DNA from 2 places in the Mesorhizobium sp. M6A.T.Cr.TU.014.01.1.1 genome. Region 2 is predicted to be linked to the other one. Evidence: predicted binding sites of a transcription regulator. Region 2 holds the regulator's gene; the other holds the start of a gene.
What was found. Region 2 encodes LexA, which represses DNA repair genes until DNA is damaged. Its sites were predicted from a motif close to TGTTCNNNNTGTGTTCNG; they were not measured.
Positions count from the first base shown of each region.

Region 1: the regulator LexA is predicted to act here: its motif matches at 3,377-3,394, upstream of EN885_RS10855 (sel1 repeat family protein).

Region 1 is NZ_RZPG01000008.1:11,318-22,479, forward strand. It holds gene EN885_RS10845 (acetyl/propionyl/methylcrotonyl-CoA carboxylase subunit alpha) at 1-1,254, shown strand, start outside; gene EN885_RS10850 (ABC transporter substrate-binding protein) at 1,369-2,490, opposite strand; gene EN885_RS10855 (sel1 repeat family protein) at 2,954-3,220, opposite strand; gene EN885_RS10860 (DUF2147 domain-containing protein) at 3,690-4,034, shown strand; gene EN885_RS33525 (hypothetical protein) at 4,354-4,506, shown strand; gene EN885_RS10865 (hypothetical protein) at 4,542-4,736, shown strand; gene EN885_RS10870 (AMP nucleosidase) at 4,908-6,368, shown strand; gene EN885_RS10875 (endonuclease/exonuclease/phosphatase family protein) at 6,473-7,531, shown strand; gene EN885_RS10880 (DUF922 domain-containing protein) at 7,536-8,138, opposite strand; gene EN885_RS10885 (electron transfer flavoprotein-ubiquinone oxidoreductase) at 8,281-9,960, opposite strand; gene EN885_RS10890 (hypothetical protein) at 10,310-10,954, shown strand; gene EN885_RS10895 (uracil-DNA glycosylase) at 10,992-11,162, shown strand, end outside.
Region 2 is NZ_RZPG01000017.1:124,322-135,483, reverse strand. It holds gene EN885_RS20180 (CTP synthase) at 1-70, opposite strand, end outside; gene EN885_RS20175 (L,D-transpeptidase) at 208-1,338, opposite strand; gene secG (preprotein translocase subunit SecG) at 1,551-2,030, opposite strand; gene tpiA (triose-phosphate isomerase) at 2,209-2,976, opposite strand; gene EN885_RS20160 (SurA N-terminal domain-containing protein) at 3,121-5,013, shown strand; gene trpD (anthranilate phosphoribosyltransferase) at 5,010-6,020, shown strand; gene trpC (indole-3-glycerol phosphate synthase TrpC) at 6,025-6,876, shown strand; gene moaC (cyclic pyranopterin monophosphate synthase MoaC) at 6,943-7,440, shown strand; gene glp (gephyrin-like molybdotransferase Glp) at 7,440-8,645, shown strand; gene lexA (transcriptional repressor LexA) at 8,750-9,487, shown strand; gene EN885_RS20130 (ComEC/Rec2 family competence protein) at 9,481-11,162, opposite strand, start outside.

The DNA of each region.
Region 1 (11,162 bases), on a different contig from region 2:
ATCGAGGAAGCCCCCGCCCCCGGCATGACACCGGCATTGCGCAAGGCGATGACGGAGGCGGCGGTGAAGGCCGCCAAGGCGATCAACTATTCCGGCGCCGGCACGATCGAGTTCATCGTCGACGCCTCGCAAGGGCTGAAGGCCGACCGCTTCTGGTTCATGGAAATGAACACCCGGTTGCAGGTCGAGCATCCCGTCACAGAAATGGTCACCGGAGCCGATTTGGTCGAATGGCAGTTGCGGGTGGCCGCCGGCGAAAAGCTGCCGAAAACGCAGAGCGAGATCACGCTCTCCGGTCACGCCTTCGAGGCGCGCATCTATGCCGAGGACGCGGCAAAGGGTTTTTTGCCGGCGACGGGCACGCTGCATCACCTGAAATTTCCGGATACTGCGCCCGAGGGCGCCAGCATGCGGATCGAGACCGGTGTGCGGGCGGGCGATGTCATCTCGCCCTTCTACGACCCGATGATCGCCAAGTTGGTGGTGCACGGCAAGAACAGGCAGGCGGCGCTCGAAGCCTTGGGCATAGCCCTTTCGCGGACCGAGATCGCCGGCTCGACCGTCAACACCGCCTTTCTCGCGGCTCTTGCCGCTGACGCGGATTTTTCGGCAGGCGATGTCGATACCGGTCTGATCGGCAGGCATCAGCAAGCACTGACCGCAGTCCCGCCGCCGAGCAGCGAGATCGTCGCCGCAGCTGCATTTGCGGCATCCGGCGCCGGGGCTCAGGCGCCGTCCAACGACCCGTGGTCGTCGCTTGCCGGCTATGCGCATTTCCACACTGTTCCGCGGCGCACGCGGCTGCGCTACGGCGAGGACGAGATCGTCGCGCTTGTGTCGGTAATGCGGCCGGACGGGCGCTTCCAAGTGGCACTGGAGCCGCCTTATGACAGCGCCAATCCGCTTGATCTTCGCGCCGCCCCTCGCCTCGCCCGCTGGCCAGGCAACGTCACCGTGTTCGAAGGCGCCGTCGGTTACAGCTTCGCGGTGCCGGACCCGTTGGCAAGGGCCGACGAAATCGCCGCCGGTTCAGACAGCCTGCGGGCGCCGATGCCGGGTCTGGTCAAGCTGGTGCGTGCAGCCAAGGGCGAGGTCGTCATCAAAGGCCAGCCGCTGTTGATTCTGGAAGCGATGAAGATGGAGCACACCATTTCCGCTACTCATGACGGGACGATCGCCGAAATCGCTGTCGAGGGCGCGCAGGTCACCGACGGGACGGTGCTGGTTCGCTTTGCCGAGGAAGCCCACGGCTGACCGCTGCCCTTCATCCATAAGGCGACGTCGACGACTCCCGCCACAATCGCATGCCCAATGAAAATGGCCGGGTCAGACCCGGCCATTTTCGTTTACCGAAGGCGACGCCAATTGTTACGGCTGGATCGGCGCGTATTTGCCGTCGTGCCACTGGTTGATGTCGTAGCTGACGTTCTTGAGGTCGCCCTTTTCGTCGAAAATGACTGAGCCGACGACGGTGCTGATCGGCTCGCCGTTCTTCAAAGCTTCGGCAACCTTGGTCGGGTCGTCGCTGCCGGCGCGCTTGATGCCCTCGGCAAAGGCCTGGATCACGGCATAGGAGAACAGCGTGAAGCCCTCGGGAACGAAGCCGCCCGCCTTGATCTTTTCGACGGCCTCTTTGGCTTCGGGCTTCGCCTGCGGATCCGACGGGAAGACGAACATGGTGCCTTCGCCGGCCGGACCGGCAACCTGCCAGAATTCCGGCGTGGCAATCGAGTCCGGCATGATCAACTGATACTTCAGGTTCTGTTCCGCCGACTGGCGCAGGATGAGGCCGGCTTCGGGGTGATAGCCGCCGAAGTAGACGACGTCAGCCTTCAGGTCCTTCAGCTTGGTGACAAGCGCCGCGTAGTCCTTTTCACCGGCGTTGATGCCCTCGTAGAGGATCTCGTTGAGACCGTTCTGGTTCATCGTTGCCTTGACGGCATCGGCAACGCCCTGCCCATAGGCGCTCTTGTCGTGCATGATGACGACGTTCTTGCCGGCATATTTCTTGGCGATCCACGGGCCGATGAAAGCGCCCTGGGCATCGTCGCGCGTATAGAGGCGCATGATCGTCGGCCAGCCGGCTTTCGCCGCCGCGTCGGTCAGCACCGGGTTGGACGAAGCCGGGCTCATCATCAGCGCGCCGGCTTCGGCGTAGACAGCCGAGGCCGGAATGCTCGAGCCCGAGCAGGCATGGCCATCGATGAACTTGACGCCGTTGGCAACGATGCGGTTGGCGACCGAAACCGCCTGTTTCGGATCACACTGGTCATCCTGGACGTCGAGCTTGATCTGGCGGCCGTCGACACCGCCGGCCGCGTTGATCGCGTCGGCGGCGGCTTGCGCGCCCTGCTTGAACTGGTCGCCGATGGTGGCAAGCTGACCGGTCATCGGTCCGACCACCGAAAAGGTGATGTCGTCGGCGAAGGCAATCGGCGCACTCATCATCAGGCCTACTATGGCCGCGCTCAAAATACCCAACTTCTTCATGGTGATATTCCTCCACTCTCGCGCGGCCGCCCCGGCCGCGCCTCTTCCAGAGTGGGCGGGAGAATTTCACCCTTCGCCAAGCCTGTCTAGACGCATCGGCGGCACTCGATTGGGCCTGCAACGTTTCTGTTTGACCATGATCTTTTTCCAAAAAACCGGTTTCCACTTTTTGGGATCATGGTCCCGAAAACGCAAAAGCCGCGCCGGCCTTGTTCCGGCCGGTCGCGGCTTTTGTCGATCGAACCATCCCGAACGCTCCCGCGCCCCGAAAACCGCTCGCCTTCCCTGTCCGTCGCGCAGCTTGGCGTATCCAGCCTGCCGCGTTCTCGTCATTGTTGGTGAGACCGTCTTGCGCGGCCTTGTTCTTACCGGTCCGGCCGTCTTGCGCGGCCTCGACCTGAAGCGTCCCTGTCGGTGATCTCAATGCCTGATGAACTCAGGGCCCGATGAACTCAGGGCCAACTTAGTGCATCGTCATCCATTCGCGGGCTTCGCGCAGCGCCCTGGCGATCTCGACCTTCGACATGGCGGCCGATAATTCCGAGCGCAGTTCCGCGGCGCGGACCGAGCCCTTGATCGCGGCGATGTTGAACCATTTGTGAGCGGCGACGACATCGGTCTCGCAATCGCGGCCGGTCGCATACATCATGCCCAGTTCGAAAAGAATGTCGGCCTGGGCAGTTGCCCCCATGGCGCCGAAGCCGGCTTCAGGCATTTCAAAACGTGCCATTTCAATCCCCTGTTCTAGCCCCTGTCAGGCTCCCGAGAGCTGCCTCCTTCTGTCCCTTGGTATCTGTTGATAACCCTTGGGGCGGCCGCTCTTTCGATGCTTTCGAGAATGAACCGGAGGCTTGAATCCGTCGTTAAGTGGCGTGCTTAATTTGAGGAAAACAAAGCTAAAACAAGAGGTAAACGCGGGAATTCGTTAAGGATGCAAAGCCAGCAATTTCGCCGGTTTGGGCTAAATTTGACGAAAATTTGCGAGGCGCAAATCAAGACTCCGCTAACCACGGGAGACAAAGCCAGCATACCCGTCGTTTCATTTTTCGCCGACGAGACCGTCTCGGGCGGCCAGAAAATCCTGAAGTCTTCCCCAGCGGCACCGCTTTTGTTTTGCCGGGAGGTGGATTAGCTTACGTTTGCGTAAAGGGCAGACCGGACGGGCGGAACATCCGACCGGAAGCCCACAGGGAGGAAACATGTTTCGCAAAATCAGCATGGCCCTTGCGGCCACATTGATCATGGCCGGCACGGCTTGGGCCGATCCGATCGAAGGCAACTGGAAAACGCAAGCCGGTTCGACTGCCGCCATTGCTGGCGGCGGCGGCGCATTTTCCATCACGCTCAAATCAGGCAAGTTTGCCGGCAAGCGCATCGGTTCGTTCAAGGTGTCCGGCGCCAACAAATATACGGGCACCATAACCGACCCGGAAACCGACAAGACCTACTCAGGCAAGGCCTCGGTCTCAGGCGCCTCGCTCAAGATGAGCGGCTGCGTGCTCGGCGGGCTGATCTGCAGGAGCCAGACCTGGCACAAGCTCTGATCGTTTCCGCTGCCACAAATTTGAAAACGGGGCCGCGAAGGCCCCGTTTTTGCTTTCGCCGTCTGTTTGGGACGGATCGATCGTGCGAGCCGCGCGCCTTCTGCACTTAACAGCAATTTTTGCGCGTCCTTCGTCCGTATCACCAGCAAGATCGGGGACAGCAGCAAGACTGCGGCGACGCTCGTGGCCGGCGACGGCGCGGTGGGCGGCGGGCACTCAACAACTCGTCAATGAATTTGAACCGCAGATGAACGCTGGCATCAGAGCCGGTTCAGTCGGGCTCGGGCATTTTCGTGCGTATTGAAGGAGACACCACGCAATGCTCGCTCGCCGCTTCACCATCGTCTGCCTGCTGCTGAGCCTGTTCGGAATGTTGTTCGCCATCCTCGTCGCCGAGGCAGGCCGTCCGGCCCGCTCCTGGGACCAGGCCAATTCCTGCCGGTTCGGTTGCGTGAACCATTTTCGCCCCTGAACCGACAAAGACCTCGAGAGACAAAAGCAAAAGCCATGAACCGCATCGTCGCCAACGCCCTGAAAACCCTTCGACTCCTGCCGCGGGCGGCGCTTATCCTGGCCGTGCTTTCGGCGCCGGTTCTGGCCGTGCCCTCGATGCGCGCCGATGCCGGCTCGACGATCGAAGCGCCGGCGTTGAAGAAGAACGGCGTCGGCTTTGTGCTGTTGATCAGCCTGCGGCGTGGTTAGAGCCAATCGACCTTCATCGAAATCCCAATCGACCTTCATCGAAATCACTGAAAAAGAAAAACGATGTTTTGGCCGCGTTCAAGGCGGCATACCCCTCCCAACCGCATGGCCAAGCCTCTATATTGGGTCATGGAAAAGCGAATCTATCCCCAAGCCATAGACTCAGTCGTGATGCCGGAGCCGTTTGGCCGGCAGAGCTTCAATGATGCCGGAAAGGCCGTCGCGGCCTTGCAGGTCCTTTACGACCGCAACACCAAATTCCTGCGCGATTCGTTTACGGCGCTCGCTGCAGGCGGCGACAACAACAAGCGCTACCGGGCCTTCTATCCCGAGGTCGGCGTCACCACGACTTCGTTCACCCAGATCGACTCGCGGCAGGCATACGGCCATATGCCGACGCCTGGGCATTTCTCGACCACCATCACCCAGCCTGCCCTTTTCGAACGCTATCTCACCGAACAGCTTAGCCTGATCATGCGCAATCACGGCGTTCCAGTCACGGTTTCGGAATCGACGACGCCCGTCCCGCTGCATTTCGCGTTCCTGGAAGGCTCCCATGTCGACGGCACCGCAGCCGAGCGCATCAGGCGGCCGATCCGTGACCTGTTCGACGTGCCGGATCTCGACGGCACCGACGACCAGATTGCCAACGGCACGTTCGAAGTGGCGTTAGGCGAAGCCAGGCCACTGGCGGCGTTCACGGCGCAACGCATCGACTATTCGCTGCACCGGATGTCGCACTACACGGCGACCAGTCCCCAGCATTTCCAGAATTTCGTGCTGTTCACCAACTACCAGTTCTACATCGACGAGTTCGTCGCCCGTGCGCACGAGTTGATGGCGAAGGGCGGCGGCGGATATGTCGAATTCGTCGAGCCGGGAAATGTCGTCACCAAGGCTGGGCAAAACGCGCCTGGCGCTGGGGTGGCGCCGCCGCGCCTGCCGCAGATGCCGGCCTATCATCTGAAGAAGCCGAACCATGGCGGCATCACCATGGTCAATATCGGTGTCGGCCCCTCCAACGCCAAGACTATCACCGACCACATTGCGGTGCTCAGGCCGCATGCCTGGGTGATGCTCGGCCATTGCGCCGGCCTGCGCAACACCCAGGCGCTGGGCGACTATGTGCTGGCGCACGCCTATGTGCGGGAAGACCATGTTCTGGACGACGACCTTCCGGTCTGGGTGCCGATCCCGCCGCTGGCTGAAATCCAGGTGGCGCTGCAAGAGGCGGTCGCCGAAGTCACCGGCCTTTCCGGCTACGACCTCAAACGTATCATGCGCACCGGCACCGTCGCCACCATCGACAACCGCAACTGGGAGCTGCGCGACCAGCGTGGGCCGGTGCAGCGGCTGTCGCAGTCACGAGCGATCGCGCTCGACATGGAATCGGCTACGATCGCAGCCAATGGTTTCCGTTTCCGCGTGCCTTACGGCACCCTGCTTTGCGTCTCCGACAAGCCCCTGCATGGCGAATTGAAGCTGCCTGGCATGGCGACCGAGTTCTACAAGCGGCAGGTGGCACAGCATTTGACCATCGGCATCAGGGCGATGGAAAAGCTGGCCGAGATGCCGATGGAACGGTTGCATTCGCGCAAACTCAGAAGCTTTTCGGAAACGGCGTTCCAGTAGGACCGATCGGCTTCATCGGCCGGAGCATGGCCGTAGCATGATAACATCGCGGCAGGGCATTTCGTCATCTTGATTGGCTGCATTTCTGCCGATAAGCAAAGTAGATGGCACGCGTTCGAAACATGATGGCGTCGGTGGCATTCGTCGCAATGCTCGGCTGCTCGGTTGCGCTGGTGGCCGGGTTTTTCGGAACGCTGCATCCGGCCTTCGATTCCTTCGCCCATTTCCGCGTCCACCTTGCCGTGCTGATGGCGCTTTGCGCGCTGCCGCTGCTCGTGACTTCATTTCGCCTGCAGGCGGCCACAGCGCTGCTCTTTGCCGTGGCTGCCTTTGCCACCACGTCGAACGCGCTGCCCGTGCCCCGCCTGTGGCCGGTCCAGGCAGCCTACGAAGTTAACCCCGGTGACCAGACGGTCTACCCCGATGACCAGCCGGTCTATCGCCTGCTGCAGATGAACCTGCGGTTCAACAATCCGACGCCGAAGAAAGTGCTGTCGCTGATCGGCCGGACCAATCCGGACGTGATCGCTCTCGATGAAGTGTCGGAGATGTGGACGACCGAGCTTGGCTATATTGCCAGCGCCTACCCCTACCGGATCCTCTGCCCCTACCCCAATGGCGTGTTCGGCGTTGCGCTGCTGTCCAGACGACCGTTTGCCGCCGGTACGCAACCGCGCTGCGACAGGCGCGGTGCGATGGCCATCGCGACGGTCGATTTCGGCGGAACCGACGTCGACGTCGCCGCCATGCACCTCACCTGGCCATGGCCGCGCAACCAATCACGGCAGATCGGCGGATTGTCGGAGGAACTCGCCTCGCTTGGCGAGACGTCGATCCTGGCATGCGATTGCAACGCAGTGCCGTGGAGTGCCGCCGTCCGGCGCGTCGCAGATCTTGGCAAGCTGACAGTGGTGCCTTCGCCGGGGCCGACCTGGCTCTATATCAAGCTGCCGGATTTCCTGCGCTTCGCCGGACTGCCGATCGACCAGGTTTTCAGCAAGGGCGCGGTTCTCATCCATTCGGTGTCGAGGCTGGGAGGCACAGGCTCCGACCATCTTCCGGTGATGGTGGAATTCTCGCTTAGGCCGGAAGAAAAAAAGCCGGTCGACGAAGATGAAACCGCGACCGCTTCCGTGACACAGAACGGCAAGTTTCGAAGCTGAGCGCCTACTGCTTGCGCAGGGCACCAACGAGGTGCTCGACATGGCCGCCGTCGCGATGCTCGCGCGCGTCGAAGGCGTTCTGTTTCGCCTCGTATTCGGCATAGACGGCCTTGATCCGGCGCCTCGCCTCGCGGTGCGTCTTGCTGCACAACCAGTTGTCGGCGAACTCCAATCCAGTGATCGATTTCTCGGTGGCCCGCATCATTGTCCTGGCGATGCGGCCGTGGCTATGCTCGTGGGCACGAACGCCCGCGAAAAACCGCTTCCAGCGCTTCTGAAGCGCCGGCGTCGCGGCTGAGGCCATGCGGGGCAAGGTGTAGGTGAGATCGAGTGTCCCATTGGCCTGCCGCAGATGGCAGACACCACCCTCCCTGCGAACCTCAAGGTCCCAATTTACGGTATAGGCGGTCAGCGCGATGGCGTGTGTCATGAAGCCGTGCCTCTTTGGACCCTTGCGGTCCATGGCCCCGATCAGGGCGGCGCCCGTGGTTCCTGATATGTCGTAGGTCCGGGTCTTGACCAGCACCTTCGTGTCAGCCGATGCCGATGGTGCGAAGCCGCACAAGGCGCCAATCGCTGCAAGGCACGTCAGGATCGCCACGCGCATGGTCATCTCTCCGGGTCAGGAAGGAAGGGAACCACAAGCGCCGCGCCGCTTCAACGTTTTTTAGAGGCCGCAAATGTAGCGGGCCTCACCGACTGACGGTCGAGACCGACGCGGCGATTCTGGCGGACTGCCGTTTGATAGGCTACATGTTCTGGTAGACAGGTCCCTCGCCACCTTGTGGCGGCACCCAGGTTATGTTTCGGTTCGGGTCCTTGATGTCGCAAGTCTTGCAGTGGACGCAGTTCTGCGCGTTGATGACGAAGCGCACGTCCTTCGCCTCGGGATCGGCGGCGGCGTTGCCATCCTTGTCGACCCATTCGTAGACGCTGGCCGGGCAGTAGCGTGTCGAGGGCCCAGCAAAGACATCGTGCTCGGAACGCTGCTGCAGATCCATATCCGCGACCAGCAGGTGGACAGGCTCGTTTTCCTCGTGGTTGGTGTTGGAGAGAAACACCGAGGACAGGCGGTCGAAGGTGAGCACGCCGTCCGGCTTCGGATAGGCGATCTTCTTATGCTTGGCGGCCGGTTCCAGCGTCGCATAGTCGGCCTTGCCGTGCTTCAGCGTGCCGAAGGGCGAAAAGCCGAACAGCGTGTTCAGCCACATGTCGAGGCCGCCAATGCCGACGCCGACGACGGTGCCGAAGCGCGACCACAATGGCTTGACGTTGCGCACCTTCTTCAAATCCTTGCCGATGTCGGTCGCCCGCCATGCCGCCTCGTAAGAAGCCAGTTCGTCATTGCCGCGACCGGCGCCGATCGCCTCGGCGACATGCTCGGCCGCCAGCATTCCTGAGAGCACGGCATTGTGCGAGCCTTTAATGCGCGGCACGTTGACGAAGCCGGCGGCACACCCGATCAGCGCGCCCCCGGGGAAGGACAGTTTCGGCACCGACTGCCAGCCGCCCTCGGTGATGGCGCGGGCGCCATAGCCCAGCCGCTTGCCGCCCTCGAATGTGCCCTTGATCGCCGGATGGGTCTTGAAGCGCTGGAACTCGTCGAACGGCGACAGATAGGGGTTCTTGTAGTTGAGGTGGACGACGAAGCCGACCGCCACCTGGTTGTCCTCCAGATGGTAGAGGAAGGAGCCGCCGCCGGTCTTCATGTCGAGCGGCCAGCCGAAGGAGTGCTGGACAAGGCCTGGCCGGTGGTTCTCCGGCTTGACCTGCCAGAGCTCCTTGAGGCCGATGCCATATTTGCCGGGCTCGCGGCCGTCGGAAAGATGGTATTTGGCGATCAGCTGCTTGGCCAGAGAGCCGCGCGCGCCCTCGCCAATCAGCACGTATTTACCCATCAGCGCCATGCCCGGCGCGAAGCCCGGGCCATGCGTGCCGTCCTTCTCGACGCCCATATCGCCGGTGACAACGCCGGTGACCGCGCCTTCGTCACTGTAAATAAGATCCACGGCGGCAAAGCCCGGATAGATCTCGACGCCCAGCGCCTCGGCCTTGGTCGCCAGCCAGCGGCAGACATTGCCGAGTGAAACGATGTAGTTGCCGTGGTTGTTCATCAGCGGCGGCATCAGGATGTTGGGCAGATGGAACGAACCGGCGGGGCCGAGGACCAGGAAATGGTCTGCCGTGACCGGTGTCTTGAACGGATGCTCCTCTTCGTCACGCCAGCCCGGCAACAGCCGGTCGATGCCGATCGGATCGACGACGGCGCCGGACAGGATGTGGGCGCCGACTTCGCCGCCCTTTTCCAGGACGACGACGGAAAGCTCGGGATTGACCTGCTTGAGACGGATCGCGGCGGCGAGGCCGGCCGGACCGGCGCCGACGATAACCACGTCGAATTCCATGCTTTCGCGTTCGATCTCGCTCATCAACCCCTCACTGCCCAGAGTGCCGCGCGCCCATTGGACGCGCAAAGGACACTCTGGCAACTTTTATTTTCGCATGATCCTTTCCAAAAAGTGATTTCACTTTTTGGGGTCATGCGAGCGCATTTGCGCATCTTGCTGGCTTATCCGCTGCATAGCGCATCAATTCGCGACGCGAAACCGGCGCTGACGTGACAATGCCGATTTCGTCAAAAAGTCGCGCATCGTACTACAAAATCGCGATTTGGGGTCCACCCGAACATCGATCTGGGCCAGGCTCATTTCCAAGGAGAGCCGTCGCCCTCACGTTTTTAATTGTTCGACGGCTTGCTTATCGTCCATACTTCGCGCCATGCGCATATACGGGCCGACTGGCTTTTCATCGACGCGCTTTTTTTCCTCGCCCGGACGGATTTGCCGGGCGCTCGTTTTGGCCCTTTTGCCGCTGGCGCCCATTGGCGCCCATGCCGAGCCGCAAAGGGTCTGGGCGGCCGGAGCCTACTCCTTTTCCGACGAGCTCGGCGGCTTCCGCATCACCAGCGCCTCGGGCGTCGGGACAAAGGAGGACCCGCTTGTCATCACCGAAGAGCTGAATTCGGCAACGCCGGTTACACTGACTATCCGCACGACAAAGCCGATCCAGCCGTTCGGCACCGCGGGCCAATTTGCCAACGGCCTCATGTATATGCGCATCGACGTGCTCAACAACAGCGGCCAGGCCTGGGTCGAGTTCCAGTTCGAGCTCCAGGAGGTGCTCCACCGGCCGAGCGTGTTCGGCGACGGCCTGTCATTCGACCAGCGCAACAAGACGCCTGACAACATCTGGTCGAGCAGCTTTGCCGATTTCGATCGCGACTTCGAACCCTATGACCGGCTGCTGTTCAAGAGCGGCAAGATCGACCCGCTGAAGACAGCAAAATTCGATTACCTGATCACCGACTACACACCGCGCTGGACGTTCTATCTGGTGCAGGATCCCCGTATACCGTCGAGCTGAACTTGCAAATTCCTGCCGCGCGGCCGAATGTGAAGGCATGACTGCCGTTCCCCGAGACAACCGACCTGATATCGCCGACCTTTTGACCTTCTACGCCAGCGCGGGCGTCGATGAAGCGCTCGAAGACGAGCCGGTGAACAGGTTTGCCGAGGCTGCGTCAAGGCCACCTGAGCGGGCGCCAGCGACGGTTACGCCGCCAACTGGTGAA
Region 2 (11,162 bases):
CGGCGATGCCTTTTCCGAGTGAGGAGACCACGCCGCCTGTGATGAATACATATCGCGCCATGGGAGTCATCGCTTAACGCGGCCGAATTGATTCCGCCAGAGAAAAAACCGCCGCGAAGGCTTTTTCCCAAGAAGGCGCTGTGGTGATGGATGAGCAAAACAAAAGGGCCGGCGAGGCCGGCCCTTTCGGCAGTATGGGTTAATACGTCAGATGATGACGACCTTGGTGCCGACTTTCACCCTGCGGTAAAGGTCCATGACGTGCTCGTTGATCATGCGGAAGCAGCCATTGGAGGCGCTCGTTCCGATCGACTGCGGCGCGATGGTGCCGTGAATGCGCAGATGCGTGTCCTTCTTGCCTTCGTAGAGATAGATGGCGCGCGCGCCGAGCGGATTGTCGCCGCCGCCGGGCATGCCGTCCTTGTACCGGCCATAATTCTTCGGTTCGCGCTTCTGCATGTCGAGCGTCGGGATCCAGCGCGGCCATTCCTGCTTATCGCCGACCGCGACCGTGCCCTTGAACTGCAGGCCGTCACGGCCGACGGCGATGGCGTAGCGGCGGGCCGTCGACGAGGACTCGACGAGATAGAGGCGGCGCGCGCTCGTATCGATGACGATGGTGCCGGGATTGTAGCCGGTGAACTCCACGCTCTGCGGCACGAACTCCGGCTTTACCGTGAACTGTTTCTTGGCTTCCTTCCTGGCGAGTACGGCATCAAGAGCGCGCGTCTCGGGGAGCAGCGACATCGAAGAGGACGAGGCGGTGCCGCCGAACAGACCGGCAAAGAGCCCGACGTTCTGCGGCTTCTGTCCGACCGGCTCGCTGCGCAATTCGCCGTTGTTGCGGACCAGCGCGACGTTCATGGCCTCGGCGGAAACTGGTTCGGCCGACTGGATCGGCGCGATGGGTTGAACCGGTTCGATGATCTTGACGGTCTTCTTCCTAGCCGGCTTGGCGTCGGCCAGCTGGGCAGGTTTATCTTTCTTGGCAAGGCCCTTCTTGGCAAGAAATGCCTGCCGTTCCGCGTCGGCCTTGGCTTTGGCCGCCTCCCGCATCGCCAGCTTCCTGGCTTCGACCGCCTTGGCTCGAGCGGCCTCCTTGTCGGCCGCGATCTTGGCTTCGAGCTTGCTGATCTGGGCAAGATCGTCCGAGGTCGGTTTTTTCTTCTTCTTGAGGAGTCTTAGTTGCGCCGAGTCGCTTTTGGCGGCGACGTTGACGACGTCAGTTGTCACTGCGGCTTTAGAGGCCGAATTGCCCGCCGGCATAGCCGCGTAAGCGGGCGCACCAAGGCTGAGCACGGCACAAAGGCCGGCTAAAATGAAGCTGCGAAGCTGCATGGCGAAGATCCGATCGTTCAATGCTTGTTGCCCACGGCGTCGCCCGGCGTCCCCCAAGGACCCCGAAAGTGCCGCGCGCAATCTATAATCGATTAAGCGGAGACGCCTCAAGCGCCCTGTCGTGCCGTGCCCGGTCGAATCGTCGTGATCGTGCGGCATTTGCCGCGACTGTGTTCAAACAACAACAGATCGCGGCGCCGGACGCCTGCCGATTACTGGTTTGGGACCTGCGGCGTTACTGGCAGGGTGACGCCGTTTGTGGCCGGCGGTGTGGTCGAACCCGCTGCAGGCGGCGCGGCGGGAGCCGGAGCTGCGGCATCATTGCCGGAAGGTGGCGTTCGTGCCGTGTTGCCGGAAGGTGCCGTGTTGCCGGAAGGCGGCGTCGGCGCCGTGGTGCCAGGCAACTGGTTGAGCACGCCACCACCCGCGCCGTTCGCCGCCGGCACGCGATCGAGAATATCGATCGGCTTCTCGCCGTAACGGGCGATGATCGACAGCGTCAGCGAGGTGGCGAAGAAAGCCGCGGCCAGGATCGCCGTCGCCCGCGTCAGCGCGTTGGCGGCGCCGCGCGCGGTCATGAAGCCCGATCCGCCGCCGATGCCGAGGCCGCCGCCTTCGGAGCGCTGCAGCAGCACCACACCGACAAGAGCGAGCACGACCATGAGGTGGACGACGATTAGTACGGTTTCCATAGTTTATCCTGGCAAAGCCTTGCGCGGCCGTGGATACGACCGGTGATTTGGAGGCGGCTCAATACAATGCTTTGACGGCATTTCCAAGCCCGTGGCCGGAATATGGGAAGCAATGCGCCCTTTGCAACGATTTCCGCTGCGGCGTGGCCTATCCGAGGTGCCCGACAGGATCTGGCTGCTACGAGATATTTCGATAGGCTTCGGCGATGCCGAGAAAGTCCGCCGCCTTCAGACTGGCGCCGCCGACCAGCGCGCCGTCGACATTTTTCACGCCAAGCAGTTCGACGGCGTTCGACGGCTTGACCGAGCCGCCATAGAGGATACGCATCTTCGCCGCTGCACTGCCAAGCTTTTCCGACAGTTTTTCGCGAATATGCGCATGCGCCTCCGTAACGTCGGCGGCGGTCGGCGTCAGCCCCGTGCCGATCGCCCATACCGGCTCGTAGGCGATGACGGTATTCGACGCCGTGGCGTTGGGCGGCACCGAGCCGGCGATCTGGCGCGACAGCACGTCGAGTGTAGCGCCAGCTTCGCGTTCGGCTCTCGTCTCGCCGATGCAGATGATGGCCACCAGCCCGGCCCGCCACGCAGCGGACGCCTTGGCCTGAACGATCGCGTCGTCCTCGTTGTTATCGGCGCGGCGTTCGGAATGACCGACGATGACGTGGCTGGCGCCCGCATCTTTCAGCATCTCGGCCGAAATGCAGCCGGTATGGGCGCCGCTCTCCTTGGTGTGGCAATCCTCGCCGCCGGCCCGGACCGGCGTGCGCGACAAAATCTCTGCGGCGTGCGCAAGCAGCGTCGCCGGAACGCAGACCAGCGCTTCGGTCTCCGCATCGAGCCCACTCATGAAGCCGTTGCCGATCATCCTGAGTTCATTGAGCGAGGCGCTGGTGCCGTTCATTTTCCAGTTGCCTGCGACCAGCGGGCGGATTCCTGGCGTCATGGGATTTGTTTCTCCGGGCAACATTCGGCTGCGTCCTCACTACCAAACTCAGCCCACAAAGCAATCGACAGTGGGCAGGAAGGACGCTATTGCGCTTGTTTCAGACTCGGCGCATGCGAAAATGCGCAAAAAATCGGAAGTGACATGCTTGGTATCTTGAGAAGCGCGGCGGGGACCTGGGTGGCGAAGGCGCTGCTGATATTGTTGGTGTTGAGCTTCGCCGTCTGGGGCATTTCGGGACAGCTTCTGGGTGGTTTTGCAGGCCACGACGCGGTTATCACGGCCGGAGGCACCAAAGTATCGATCAACGAGTATCGTCTCGCCTATGATCGCCAGATCAGCGTGATGTCGCAGCAATTCGGCCAGCGCATCAGCCGCGAGCAGGCGACGGCGCTCGGCCTGGACAACCAGGTGCTGGCGCAACTCGTGTCGGGTGCAGTGCTCGATGAGCAGGCCCGCAAGCTCGGGCTTGGGCTGTCCAAGGACCGCCTGGCCCAACTCACGCATGAGGACCCGGCCTTCAAGGGCCCCGGCGGCACCTTCGACAGAAGGACTTTCGAATACATACTGCAACAGGTCGGCATGCGGCCTGAAGACTATCTCAGGAATCGCGCCCAGGTGGCTGTGCGCCAGCAGATCGTCGAGGCGGTTTCGGACGGTCTCAAGACCCCGGATACCTTCTTGAAGGCGGTCGCGCTCTATCGTGGCGAAGACCGCACCATCGACTACCTGACTTTACCGAAATCGCTGGTCGAGCCGATTGAAGCGCCGTCCGACAGCGTGCTTTCGACCTATTTCGAGGAAAACAAGAAGACCTATGCGGCGCCTGAATACCGCAAATTCTCCTATGTCAGGCTCGAGCCGCAAGACATTATGGATCTGAGTGCCGTGACCGACCAACAGGTCAACGACGACTACAACAAGAACAAGGGGCGCTACACCACGCCGGAAACGCGCACCATCGAACAGCTCGTGTTCAAGACGCCTGATGCCGCCAAGGCCGCGCTCGATTCACTCAAGACCGGCGCGACCTTCGACAAGATCGTTGCCGCCGAAGGCAAGACGCAAGCCGACACGCTGCTTGGCACGCTGCCCAAGGACAAGATTGCCGACAAGGCGGTGGCCGACGCCGCCTTCGCGCTCAACGCCAACGAGATCAGCCCGGTCGTTCAGGGCGCCTTTGGTGCGGTGCTGCTGCGCGTCACCGACATCAAGCCCGAAGTGGTGAAGCCGCTGGCCGAAGTGTCCGCCGAGATCCGCAAGGATCTGGCGTTGAGCGAGGCAAGCCGCATTCTGCTGGACGTGCATGACAACTACGAAGACATGCGCGCTTCGGGCAGCACGCTTACGCAAGCTGCCGAAAAACTGAAGCTGAAGGTCGTCACTATCGATGCGATCGATCGCACCGGCCAGAGGCCGGACGGCACCATCGTCAACGACCTGCCGGAATCGCCGGATCTCATCAAGGCGGTGTTCGACGCCGAACCCGGCACCGAGAATCCCGACCTCACCACCGCCGGCAACGGCTTCGTGTTCTACGAGGTGGATTCGATCACGCCGGCCCGCGACCGCACGCTGGATGAAGTCCACCAGAAGGTAGTGGCCGACTGGACGGCGGCGGAAACGACCAAGCGGCTCACCGCAAAAGCGGTCGAACTCGAAAAGCGTCTCAAGGCCGGCACCACGCTCGATGTAATCGCAAGCGAGCTCAAGCTCGAGAAGCAGACCAAGCGCGGCGTCAAGCGCGAGGCGGACGACGTCGATTTCGGCAAGGAAGGGGCGGCAGCGATGTTCGGCGAAGGCGAAGGCGGGACCGGGTTGATCCCCTCGCCCACCGGCGACGGACAGATCCTGTTCAAGATTGCCGAAGTCTTCGAGCCTGCCGGAGCCGACGCCAGCTCGGTGCCGGACGACGCGCAGAAATCCTTCACATCCGGCATGTCCCACGACCTGCTCGACCAGTTGGTGGCGCAGTTGCAGACGCAATACGACGTTCGTATCGATCAGACAGCCGTTGCCCAAGCCCTGACCAGATGAGCGCGCTCAAGACCCATATCGCAAAGGTCGCCGCAGGCACCGCCCTTTCCTTCGAGGAGGCGCGCGAGGCCTTCGACATCATCATGTCGGGCGACGCTACGCCCGGCCAGATCGGCGGCTTCCTGATGGCGCTGCGGGTGCGCGGCGAGACGGTGAGCGAGATTTCCGGCGCCGTCGCCACGATGCGCGCCAAGATGCTGCGTGTCGATGCGCCCGCTGACGCCATCGACATCGTCGGCACCGGCGGCGACAATTCGCACAGCGTCAACATCTCGACCGCTTCCGCCTTCGTCGTCGCCGCTTGTGGCGTGCCGGTGGCTAAGCACGGCAATCGCGGACTGTCCTCGCAGACCGGCGCCGCCGACGTGCTGACCGCGCTCGGCGTCAAGATCGATATCTCGCCGGAAACGATCAGCCGCTGCATCCACGATGCAGGCGTCGGCTTCATGTTCGCGCCGGCGCATCATCCGGCGATGAAGCATGTCGGCCCGACCCGCGTCGAGCTCGGCACCCGCACCATCTTCAACCTGCTTGGCCCGCTCTCCAATCCGGCTGGTGTCAGCAGGCAGATGGTGGGCGTCTTCTTGCCGGAATGGATCATGCCGGTGGCCGAGACGCTGAAGGCATTGGGCGCCGAACACGCCTGGGTCGCCCATGGCGACGGCTATGACGAAATCACCACCACTGGCGAAACCCAAGTGGCCGAGCTGGTCGGCGGTGAGATCCGCAGCTTTACGCTGACCCCGGAAGCAGTCGGGCTGAAGCGGCACACCAAGGACGAGTTGCGCGGCGGCGACGCCGCCTATAACGCCCAGGCGCTGCGCGACATGCTGGGCGGCGCCGCCGGCGCCTTTCGTGATACGGTGCTGATGAACGCCGGCGCCGGACTGGTGGTGGCTGGCAAGGCGACGATGCTTGCCGACGGCATGGCGACGGCGGCGCAAGCCATCGACAGCGGCCGGGCGCTGCAAGTGCTCGACCGGCTGGTCGAGATTTCGAACGGATAGAGCCGTGTCTGATATCCTGCGCAAGATCGAAGCCTACAAGCGCGACGAGATCGCGGCGGCGAAGGCGCGCGTGCCGCTTGCCGAGATCAAGGCGCGGGCGAAGGACACCGATGCGCCGCGCGGCTTTCTCTCGGCCCTTGAAGCCAGGCGCAAATCCGGCAGCTTCGCGCTGATCGCCGAGATCAAGAAGGCGAGCCCTTCCAAGGGCCTGATCCGAGCCGATTTCGATCCGCCGGCACTGGCCAGGGCCTATGCGAAAGGTGGCGCCGCCTGCCTCTCGGTGCTGACCGACGCGCCGTCCTTCCAGGGCGCGCCTGAATTCCTCACCGATGCGCGCAGTGCCGTGACATTGCCCGCCTTGCGCAAGGATTTTCTGTTCGAGCCTTATCAGGTGTTCGAAGCCCGTGCGTGGGGCGCTGACGCCATCCTGATCATCATGGCGAGCGTCGATGACGCCGTGGCCAGGGAGCTCGAAATGACGGCTTTCGAGCTCGGCATGGACGCGCTGATCGAGGTGCATGACGAAGCCGAGACGGAACGCGCGCTGAAACTGTCGTCACGGCTGATCGGCATCAACAACCGCAACCTCCGGACGTTCGAAACCAGTCTCGATACTTCGGAGCGGCTCGCGACGATGGTGCCGGCCGACCGCCTGCTGGTCAGCGAGAGCGGTATTTTCTCGCACGAAGATTGCCGCAGGCTGGAAAAAAGCGACATCGGCACCTTCCTCGTCGGCGAGAGCCTGATGCGGCAACAGGACGTGGCCGCCGCAACGCACCTGCTTTTGACGGGCAAGGCGCCGGCTCATGCATCGGCCCGAAAATCGGAATCGATTTTCGGAGAGCACGATGCATAAATCCAAAGTGTTAGAGCGTGCTATGTGCGTCCAAACGGACGCACGTCGTTCTAAGGCCGTCTGACGATGACGGCTGCCCTCACCCATCTTGGCGCGAAAGGCGAAGCCAATATGGTCGATGTCGGCGACAAGGCGGAAACGACCCGCACGGCGATCGCCGAAGGTCTTGTCTCGATGCGGCCAGAAACGCTGAAGATGATCCTCGACGGCGATGCCAAGAAAGGCGACGTGCTGGGCACGGCGCGCATCGCCGGCATCATGGCGGCCAAGAGGACGCATGAGCTGATCCCGCTCTGTCACCCGCTGCTGTTGACCAAGATATCCGTCGACATCGAACCGGACGCGACGCTGCCTGGCCTGAAGGTCACGGCGCTGGCCCGCGTCACCGGCAAGACCGGCGTCGAGATGGAGGCGCTGACCGCCGTCTCGGTCGCTTGCCTGACCATCTACGACATGGCTAAGGCGGTCGACCGCGCCATGGTGATCTCCGGCATCAGGCTGGTGGAAAAGACCGGCGGCAAATCCGGCGTCTACAAAGTAGGCGCCCAAGGGGCAGGCCAATAATGGCGCTGCTTCCGGTTGCCGACGCGCTCGAGCGCCTGCTTGAAGATGCTGCGCCCTTGCAAGCTGAAAGCGTCACCCTGATGGACGCCGCCGACCGGATACTGGCGGACCCGCTCACGGCGCTCCGCACCCAGCCGCCCTTCAACGCGTCCGCCATGGACGGCTATGCAGTGCGGGCCGAGGATGTCGCCTCCGTGCCGGCAACACTTGCGGTGATCGGCATGGCGCCGGCCGGACGCGGCTTTGCCGGAACAGTCGGCCCGGCGCAGGCCGTGCGCATCTTCACCGGCGCGCCGCTTCCCGCAGGCGCTGACACCATCGTCATCCAGGAGAATGTCCGCGACCTCGGCGGCGGCAGCATCGAAGTGACCGCGTCGACGGTTGAAGGCCGCAACATCCGCCGCCTCGGGCTCGATTTCTTGAAGGGCGACGTTCTGCTGGAGAAAGGCCGCCTGCTTGATCCGGCGGCGTTGTCGCTGGCAGCGTCGGCCAACCATCCGCAGGTCAGTGTGGTGAAACGGCCGCTGGTCGCCATCATCGCCACCGGCGACGAATTGCTGCCGCCAGGCAGCGACCTTGGCCCGGACCAGATCATCTCGTCCAACGCCTATGGCGTCGCTGCCGCGGCCCGCTCGGTCGGCGCCAGCGCGCTCGACCTCGGCATCGCCCCCGACCGCAAAGAGGCGATTGCCGCGCTGGTGAAAAAGGCAGTTAACGCAGGGGCTGACGTCATCGTCACGCTGGGCGGCGCCTCGGTCGGCGACCACGACCTCGTCCACGACGTGCTGACCGGCGAAGGCATGACGCTCGATTTCTGGAAGATCGCCATGCGGCCCGGCAAGCCGCTGATGTTCGGCCGGCTGGGCGACATCCGCTGCATCGGCCTGCCCGGCAATCCGGTGGCGAGCCTGGTCTGCACGCAGCTCTTCCTGAAGCCGCTGCTTGCGCGGCTTGGCGGACGCGCCTACCGGCAGGACATGCGTCAGGCGCGGCTCGGTGCCGCCATGGCGGCCAACGATATCAGGCAGGACTATGTACGCGCCGTGGTGAAGGAAGACGCCGGCACGCTCAAGGCGACGCCGTTCGGCATCCAGGATTCCTCGATGCTCAGAATGCTGGCCGACGCCAACGGGCTGATCGTGCGCGAGCCATTCGCTCCCCCCGCAGCGACAGGCACCGCCTGCAGCGTGCTGATGCTACGCTGAACAAAACGTCAACGCATTCATTAAACTTTAAACAGTTGCGGAACACAACTGGAACAGATAGTGTTTGTTCTGGGTTTGTTTTTCTGATTCTGTTGGGGGTCGCGATGCTGACACGCAAACAACATGAGCTGCTGATGTTCATCCACGAGCGGCTGAAGGAAAGCGGCATTCCGCCCTCGTTTGACGAGATGAAGGAAGCGCTCGATCTCGCGTCCAAATCGGGAATCCATCGGCTGATCACGGCGCTGGAGGAGCGCGGCTTCATTCGCCGGCTGCCCAACCGCGCCCGCGCGCTGGAAGTGCTGCGCCTGCCCGATTCGATCGCGCCCGGCCTCAATGCGGCACGCAAATTCTCGCCGAGCGTCATTCAGGGCAGCCTTGGGCAGGGCAGCCTCGGCCGACAGATCAAGCCGGCGCCGTCACGCATGCCTGCGGCCGGCAATGACGACGACGTCGTTGCCACTGTCTCCATCCCGGTGATGGGCCGCATCGCTGCCGGTGTGCCGATCGATGCCATCCAGCACCAGACGCATTCGATCTCGGTGCCACCGGACATGATCACCGGCGGCGCGCACTACGCGCTGGAGGTCAAGGGTGATTCGATGATCGAGGCCGGCATCTTCGACGGCGACACGGTCATCATTCGCAACGCCGACACCGCCCAGCCTGGCGAGATCATTGTCGCCCTGGTCGACGAGGAGGAAGCGACGCTGAAGCGGTTCCGCCGCAAAGGCGCCTCGATCGCCCTGGAAGCCGCCAACCCGGCCTATGAGACGCGCATCTTCGGGCCGGACCGGGTCAAGGTGCAAGGCAAGCTCGTCGGATTGATCCGACGTTACTGAACGGCAGCTTTCTTGGGTTTCTCAGGCTTACGGTATGGCGGCAGGCCCCTCGCCTCGCGCGAAAATCTCCGCTGCTCATGCCAAGGCCTATATGGCTGTTTGACGGCAAAACGGATTTCTGCGCGCGTCGTCGCCGATAGCGGATCGAAAAAGACGGCGGCACTGCCCATGCGAGCGAGCTGCCGTTTGGTCACGACGAGGACCAGCGGGTTGCGGCAGGGATTATAATAGGCCGTGGCATCGTCGATGACGATCAAGTCCGCAAAGGCACAGGCTGGCCGCGCGATTTTGCGGTCGTCGGCGAGCGCGATGATCGCGCCGGACGGATGCCGGGCGAGGCACAGGCCGGCAGTGCAATAGAAAGGCGCTCCCGGCGGCAGGTCGGCCGGGTCGGCGATGTCGAACCGCACGTCTCCTTTTTCGAACGTCTCCGGCTCGACAATGGTCGCTGAAGTCAGCGCATGTTTCCAGTTGTCGGTGGTGAATTCGTTCGAGCGCACCCGGTTGACGGCAAGTTCGCCGCCGCCGATCGGCAGCGCCACCAGATGCGCATCCTCCGAGATCAGCACGTCGGGGGTTCGCGTCTCGGAAATCGTCAGCAGGCCGGCAAGCGCAAAGGGAAGTGCCGCAAGCCGCAACCATGTCGTCGCCATCGTGGCGATGACCAGGGCGACCGTCACCAGCAGAACCGACTGCAACGAAATCAGCCCGACTGCATCGACCGGCGAACGTTCGGAGATCCATCCCGATATTGCAATCATGGCCGTCAGCCCCTTGCCCATCATGTAGAGGAAAGGTCCGTCGAAGCCGAAAGGCATTGCCAAGGCGCTGACGACCGCCAGGAACATGACGACCGTGACGATCGGCATGACGGCCAGATTGGCAAACAGACTGAGCGGCGAGACGCGCTGGAAGTGCCAGATGGCGAAGAGCGCGGTGGCGCTGCCGGCAATGATGGAGGTCATGGCGATGGTGCCGGTTCCAGCGACGAGCTTCCGCGTGACGAAAGCGGCCGGTGACCGTCGTTGTGGCGGCGCCGTGGCCTTGTCGGCACGATAGTCGGACCAGCCGGCATAGGCGCCCACGAGAGCCGCGGTCGCGGCGAAGGACATCTGGAAGCTTGGGCCGACCACCTCGTGCGGCGACACGACGATGACGGCGATGGCTGAAATCGTAAGATTGCGCATGGTGAGCGCAGCCCGGTCGAACAGCACGGCGACAAGCATTACCGCGAGCATGATGAAGCTGCGCTCAGCCGCGACCGCGATGCCGGAAAAAATGAGATAGGCAGCGATGGAAAGGAGTGCGGCTGCAGCCGCATATTTTTTGACCGGCCGGCGCGACGAAAAATCGGGAAACAGCGCAAAGGCGCCGCGCAGCAATCCCATGATGGTGCCGGCGACAAGCGCCATGTGCAGGCCGGAAATGGAGATGATGTGGTAGATGCCGGTGCGCCGCATCGATTCGTTGATCTCTTCGGGGATGCCGGCACGCACGCCGACGATCAGCGCAGCGGCAATCTCCCCCTCGGCGCCACCGATGCTGTCCCTGATATGGTCGGCGATGGTTTCACGCGCCTTTTCGATCGACGAAGAAAGGCGCGCTGCTAACGGTGCATCTTCGGAAGCGACGATCTTCGGATTGCCGAGGAAAAAGCCACTGGCGCCGATACCGG